One region of the Xanthobacter sp. DMC47 genome, then DNA from elsewhere that is predicted to be linked to it. Evidence: predicted binding sites of a transcription regulator. Region 1 holds the regulator's gene; each other region holds the start of a gene.

Evidence for each region. The regulator LexA, encoded in region 1, represses DNA repair genes until DNA is damaged. The targets are predictions, from matches to a motif close to TGTTCNNNNTGTGTTCNG.
Region 2: a site for LexA is predicted at 1,183-1,200, ahead of ACT54R_RS08895 (DNA recombination protein RmuC). Genes of this name have one in related genera too.
Region 3: a site for LexA is predicted at 1,011-1,028, ahead of ACT54R_RS02430 (ImuA family protein). Genes of this name have one in related genera too.

Annotation. Positions count from the first base shown of each region.
Region 1 covers NZ_JBQUZM010000006.1:231,242-233,505, reverse strand. The annotation lists gene ACT54R_RS23280 (ComEC/Rec2 family competence protein) at 1-503, shown strand, start outside; gene lexA (transcriptional repressor LexA) at 629-1,339, opposite strand; gene ACT54R_RS23270 (molybdopterin molybdotransferase MoeA) at 1,496-2,264, opposite strand, start outside.
Region 2 covers NZ_JBQUZM010000001.1:1,921,283-1,923,546, forward strand. The annotation lists gene ACT54R_RS08895 (DNA recombination protein RmuC) at 1-1,137, opposite strand, end outside; gene def (peptide deformylase) at 1,238-1,756, shown strand; gene fmt (methionyl-tRNA formyltransferase) at 1,793-2,264, shown strand, end outside.
Region 3 covers NZ_JBQUZM010000001.1:503,294-505,557, reverse strand. The annotation lists gene ACT54R_RS02435 (DUF6504 family protein) at 1-195, opposite strand, end outside; gene ACT54R_RS02430 (ImuA family protein) at 164-997, opposite strand; gene ACT54R_RS02425 (DNA translocase FtsK) at 1,355-2,264, shown strand, end outside.

The DNA.
Region 1 (2,264 bases):
CGGACCTCCTCATAGCGCCCGATGCGCAGACGGTAGCGGTGCGGATGCCGGACGGGCGGCTTTCGGTGCTCGGCGCCTCGGGCCAGAAACTCGTGGTGGAGCAGTGGCTGACGCGGGAGGGCGACCGCCGCACGGCCGGAACGAAGGACCTTGCCGCCGGATTCACCTGCGATCCGCTCGGCTGCACCGCGCCGCTGCCCGGCGGCGGCACTATCGCCATTTCGCGCCGCGCCGAAAGCCTGGAGGCCGACTGCCTGAACGCCCGTATGGTCGTCACCCGCGATCCGCCGCCCAAGACCTGCCCAGCAGAGGTGCTGACCCCGGCGAAACTTGCGCGGACAGGGACGCTCGCCTTCGCCCTCCGCGACGGCGCGCTCGTCGCCGAATCCAGCCGCAAGGCTGGCGTATCCCGTCCCTGGATGGCGCCGCTGCCGCCGGAACCCATATCCGAACCCGCCACCGCCGATGCCGGCGACCCTCAGGCAGATGCGACCGCGCCCTGATGGGAGGGGCTTCAAGAGGCGTCGGGGTGAGGGGCAACGCCTCTAAGAAAAAGCGCAGGCGCCCGTTGAGCGTGGACCGCCGCGCCCCTCACCCCGTTCCGGATCTCCCGCAGGAGAAATAAGGATCAGTAGCGGCGCATCAGGCCGATGAGCCGGCCCTGGATGCGCACGCGGTCGGGCCCGAAGATGCGGGTCTCGTAGGCCGGATTGGCAGCCTCCAGTGCGATGGAGGCGCCCTTCTTGCGCAGGCGCTTGAGGGTGGCTTCCTCGTCATCCACCAGCGCGACGATGATGTCGCCGGTATCGGCGCTGTCGCACTTGCGGATGAGCACCGTGTCGCCGTCGAGGATGCCGGCCTCGATCATGCTGTCACCCCGGACCTCAAGGGCGAAGTGCTCACCGGATCCCAGCATCTCGGGCGGGATGTTCAGTGTGTGGCTGCGGCTCTGAATGGCGGAGATGGGCGTGCCGGCGGCGATGCGGCCCATGACCGGCACCGAGACCACCTGGCCCGCCTCGTCGTCCTCCGGCACCGGACGGACCTTGCCGAGGCTGCCCTCGATGACCGACGGGGAAAAGCCGCGCCCTGCGGACCGGGCGGAGGCAAGGCCCGGCGCCACGCTGTCGGGCAGGCGCACCACTTCCAGCGCACGGGCGCGGTTGGGCAGGCGGCGGATGAAGCCGCGCTCTTCAAGGGCGGTGATGAGGCGATGGATGCCAGACTTGGAGCGCAGGTCCAGCGCTTCCTTCATCTCGTCGAAGGAGGGGGGGACCCCGGTTTCCTTGAGCCGCTCATGGATGAAGCGCAGAAGGTCGTATTGCTTCCGAGTGAGCATTCCCTGGCCCCGTTCCTTGCAGGCACCGCCCGGAAGCGGCGCTCTCGGCCGGTCCCGATTCAAGGCGCATCCAGCCCGGTGCGCCGCGAAACAAATCATGAACAGTCTTTATCTGTTCCTTTTGTGTTCCGCAAGTGGTGAAGGCCCCGTTAACGCTCAATCGTCGAAGGGAATAATCTCGCAGGGGTCGCCGACGCGCCCCGCAGGCGCGAAGGGCGGGCGCACCAGAAGGCAGTCGGCGGCGGAGAGAATGCTCAGCATGGCGCTGTCCTGCGAGGCGCAGGGAATGGCGTGGATCGAGCCATCCGCGCGCCGGTCGAGGGTGGCGCGCATGAAATCCCGCCGCACATCGTTGGGCGGCAGGTCGGCCGCGAGGCGCGCCGGCACGGTCTCGGGGCCGGGGCGGGAATCACCCTGCAGAGCGCGGATGAGGGGGACGAGGTAGACCATCCCGCAGACGTGGGAGGACACCGGGTTACCCGGCAGCCCCAGCACCCGCACGGCGCCGCGATGGCCGAACATCAGCGGTTTTCCGGGGCGCAGCGCGATCTTATGCACCGAGAGGTCCACCCCCTCGGCCTTCAGCGCCGGGGCCATCAGGTCATGATCGCCCACGGAGGCGCCACCCGAGGAGACCACGAGATCGAATTCGCCGGAGAGCGCGCGCGCCACCACGGCGCGGATGGCCGCAAGGTCGTCCTTGATGAGGCCGAGGTCGGTCACATCGGCCCCGGCGCGGCGGGCGAGTTCGGCGAGGCCGAAGGCGTTGGAGACGACGATCTCGCTGCCGTTGCCGGTGCCCTGGCCGGGCAGCACCAGTTCGTCGCCGGTCTGCAGCAAGGCGACGCGCGGGCGGCGCGCGACCGGCACTGTCGCATGGTCCATGGCGGCGGCGAGCATGATGTCGCGGCCGGTCAGGCGCCGG
Region 2 (2,264 bases), on a different contig from region 1:
GGGCGGCGGACCCGGCGCGTCGAAATCCAGCTGCTCCAGCCGCAGCCCGCGCCGGGCGATCTTGTCGGCGGAGACGATGACGCGCTGCACGTCGTCACCCACTTGCGCGAAATGCTTGGCGAGATCGCCCACCCGCTCGCGCAGGCGGCTCACATCGTCCACGAGGGCGGCGACCTCCGTCCGCACGCGGTCCGCCTCCTCGCGCATGCGGGCATCCTTGGCGATGGCCTGCACCACCTGTACGGCCAGCATCAGCAACGAAGGGGAGACGAGCACCACACGCAGCCGATAGGCCTCCTGCACCACGCCGTCGAAATGCTCGCTGATCTCGGCGTAGACGGATTCCGACGGCACGAAAATGAGCGCCACGTCCTGCGTCTCGCCGGGGATGAAATAGCGCTCGGCCACGTCATAGACGTGCTTCAAGAGATCGTTGCGCAGGCGCTGGCCGGCGGCCTTGCGGTGCTCGGGGCTCGGCGCTTCGCGGAAGGCGGTGACGGCCTCCAGCGGGAATTTGGAATCCACCAGCAGCGGGCGCGGGTCGCCCGGCAGGAAGATGGCGCAGTCCGGCCGCTTGCCGTTGGAGAGGGTGTACTGGAAGGCGAAGCTACCGCGCGGCAGCCCGTCGGAGACGATGGCCTCCATCCGCGCCTGCCCGAAGGCGCCGCGCGCCTGCTTGTTGGCGAGCGTCTCGCGCAGGGAAACGACCTGCGCGGAGAGATCGCCGAGGCTGCGCTCGGCCGCCTCCACCATCACGAGGCGCTCGGCGATCCGCGTCAGGCTTTCATGGGTGGCGCGGGCGGCGGTCGAGAGCGTCTCGCCAAGGCGATGGGAGGTCTGGTCGAGGCGGTCGGAGACGGCGCGGGCAAGCTCGCTCTGCCTTTGGGCGAGGATCTCCGTCATGCTCTGGACGCGGCCGGCGGTCTCCGACTGCACGCGGACCAGCTCGCGCAGGCGGCGGTCCATCTCGTCGCGCCGCAGGGCTTCCTCGGAGGCGGCGGCGGCGCGCGCCCGCGACTGGCGCACGAGGCTCACCAGCACCAGAAACAGCAGCAGCGCCAGCACCGCCGCGGCGACCGCAGCCGCCTCGGCCACGGTGAAGGGCCGCCCGCCGAAGGTGAACAGCACAACCGGCATGCCTTGCTCTTGCGTGAACCTTCTCTTCTTACGTGATTCTCTTCCTTGAACAAACGGCGAACATGTTGACCTATGCGGCAGCTTCGCTTATCTCGCTCGAATGACGATCCGGCCCATCCTCATCATCCCCGAGCCCAAGCTGCGCACGCTTTCCGCCCCGGTCGAAAAGATCGACAACGAGGTGCGCAAGCTGGTGGAGGACATGTTCGAGACCATGTACGACGCCCCCGGCATCGGGCTGGCGGCCATACAGGTGGGTGTGCAGCGCCGCGTCATCACCATCGATGTGGCGCGCGACGGCGAGAACAAGAAGCCCATCGCCCTCATCAATCCCGAGATCATCGCCGCCTCGGAGGAGACCTCGGTCTACAGCGAGGGCTGCCTCTCCATCCCCGAATATTACGAGGAGGTGGAGCGGCCGGCGAAGGTGGCGGTGCGCTTCCTGGACGTGGAGGGCAAGACGCGGGAGGTGGAGGCCGAGGGCCTGTTCGCCACCTGCGTGCAGCACGAGATCGACCACCTCAACGGCGTGCTCTTCATCGATCATATCTCCAAGCTGAAGCGCGACCGGGTCATCAAGAAGTTCACCAAGCAGGCGAAGCACAAGGCCGAGGCCTGACCCCGTCGCAGCGGGCGATCACGGGACACGAGGTTCATGCGCATCGTCTTCATGGGCACGCCGGATTTCGCCGTGCCCACCCTCTCGGAGATCGTCGGGCGCGGCCATGAGGTGGTTGCGGTCTATACCCGCGCCCCTGCCCCGGCGGGCCGTCGGGGGCTCGACCTCACCCCCTCGCCCGTCCATGCGGTTGCCGAGCGCTTCGGCCTGCCGGTGTTCACGCCGAAAAGCCTGAAGGGCGAGGAGGCGGCGGACGCCTTCCGCGCCCATGATGCGGACGTGGCGGTGGTGGTGGCCTATGGCCTCATCCTGCCGCAGGCCATCCTCGATGCCCCGCGCCTTGGCTGCCTGAACCTGCACGGTTCCCTGCTGCCACGCTGGCGCGGCGCCGCGCCCATCCAGCGGGCCATCATGGCCGGCGACAAGGAGACCGGCGTCGCGGTGATGCAGATGGAAGCGGGGCTGGACACCGGCCCCGTGGGCCTCGTGGAGCGCATCCCCATCGGGC
Region 3 (2,264 bases), on a different contig from region 1:
CGTATCGGCCGCGGCATCCGCCTCCACCGCTTCGATCTGCGGCACGCGGGCCTGCGCGTCGGCGAGGGTGAGGCCGGGATGGAGACCGAGGCGGGCCGCCGCCGCGTCCACCGCGGCGAGGCGGCGGGCATTGGCTTTCACCTCCACCGTGACCAGCGGCGTCTCAGCCGGTGCGGCGCCAGCCGGAGACCACATGCGAGGCCCCCGCCGGCTGCGGTGCAGCCGGTCGGTCGGCAGGCGCGGCAGGAAGAGCGCGGCGAGGCGCCGGGGTGAAGCGTCGGGCATGGGCATTCCATTCCACGGTGAAGCGGCCGGTGGGTCCGAGGCGGTTGCGCTCGATTTCCAGCGCGAAGGCGGGCGGGCCGAGGCAGAAGGTCGGAACATCCCCCGCCACCCGGGAGGGGGCTGCGGCGACCCGCCAGCGGGTGGCGGCGGCGGAGGGGCCGGGGTCTGCTCCCGGTCGCAGCAGGAGGGCTGGCACGCCGGAGCGCTCGCTGCGCAGGGCGAGGCGGCGGGTGGCGGTGAGGTCGATGAGCCGCGGGGATCCCCAGGGCTCGGCCACTACCAACCCGAGGGCGCCATGGCCAAGGGCTTCCTCTGCGGCGCCCAGCGTGTCGGCAGCATCCGCGGTGGCCACCAGGATCAGGCGGCACGGATCGAGCCCGAAGGCGGCGCAGCCTGGACCGTAGATGTTACCCCCCTCCAGCGCCGCCATGTCCTGCCGCACCCACAGCACCGGCTTGCGGGTGCCGGCCGCGAGGGCAAGAGCGAACCCGAACACGGCGGCGACATTCCCCTTTTCCGCCGGGAACGCCTCGTGCAGCGCATCGCGGGCGAGGCCGCCCCCCAGCACCTCGTCCAACGGCGCCCCGAGCGACAGGCGCGGCCGGGCGGGACCGTCCGGCGAGGCGGACAGCCGTTCCATCTCGACGATGCGGCGGCGCAGGGCTGCCAGATCCTCGCGCCGGGCCTGCTGCGGGTGGGGAAACGAGGGCATGGACGGAGCCAAATGTTCCTATTTTGTTCTCTTTTAAAAGGACTCCGGCAGGGCGGAATGTCAACCGTACGGAGGTCCGGCAGCAGGGATTGCGGGGGCTGGAACGGGTCCGCCGCAGACGGTGGGGCGGTGCGGGCTTGTCCCCATGATTCACAGATAAGGTATCCTGAAACCTTCGTCGCGAGGTGCAAACCTCCCCTTAACGCCCCCGCCCTAGTGTCCTCGAAACGGCGCCGGTGCTGCGGATTTCGGATTCACATGTCTTCCTTCAACCGTCCTCCGAGACCTTTTGCGTATCCTTCCTACGCTCCGGACGACTCGTTCGATCCGCCGGCCGATTCTGCCGCCGAACGTGGGTTGCCCTCGTTCTACGAGCGGATTCCGGAATACGATCCAGCCATCCACGAGGGCGCCTTCGAGGCGGCCGAAACCGCCCACAGCTGGATCGACCTCGAACTGGTCCCGAGTTGGCTGCGGCCGTTCACCCTCGACGCCAACACCCGCTTCACCCGCACTCCGGACCATCTGCTGCGCCCCCGCGAGCCGGGCGCGCCCTCGCTGCCGCCAGTCCTGCCGCAGGTGCCCACCCCGGTCACGACCCAGGGGTCGAGCCGCGGCTGGCACTTCCTGTTCGAGCCGGCGGACGATGCGGTCCAGCCGGTGGCGCAGCAGCCTGTCGCCAAGCTTGCGGATATCCCGACGGAGACCGCCTTCGCCGCGCCCGCCGCGGTGCCGGAAGAGGTGACGGCGGCCCAGGCCGCCCTGCCTCCCGTTGAGGAAGAGGCCGCCATGGCTGTCCCCGCGCCCTCGGTTTCCGATGCCGCGCTTGTAGAGGCTGCCCCCGGCGAGGAGATCCCGGCGGAAGCGTCGGAGCCTGCGCTCCTTGAGCCCGGCATCGCGCCGCAGGCCGTGGCTGAGGCGGCTTCGGAGGTCGACACGGCGGACGTCCCCGATCACCTGTGGAGCCTGCTGCGCCTCGTCGTCCTCGGCCGCGCCGCCACCCCGCCCGCTCCCGCCGGGGAGCAGGATGTCGATCCCGTGGCTGCGGAGCCGGCCGATGTGAAGGACAGCTTGGTGGAGAGCGAGGCCGCGGTGCTGGAGGCGCTGTCCGACGCCGAGGAGATTGCAGAGTTAGACGAAGACGAGATCGACGCTGACGAGAACGAGGTTTCCGAGCCTGAAGCCTCCAAGGACGCTGAACTCGAGGACGCTGAACCCGAGGACGACGCGTTCGAGGAGGAAGACTCCGAGGACGATGAGGTCGCCG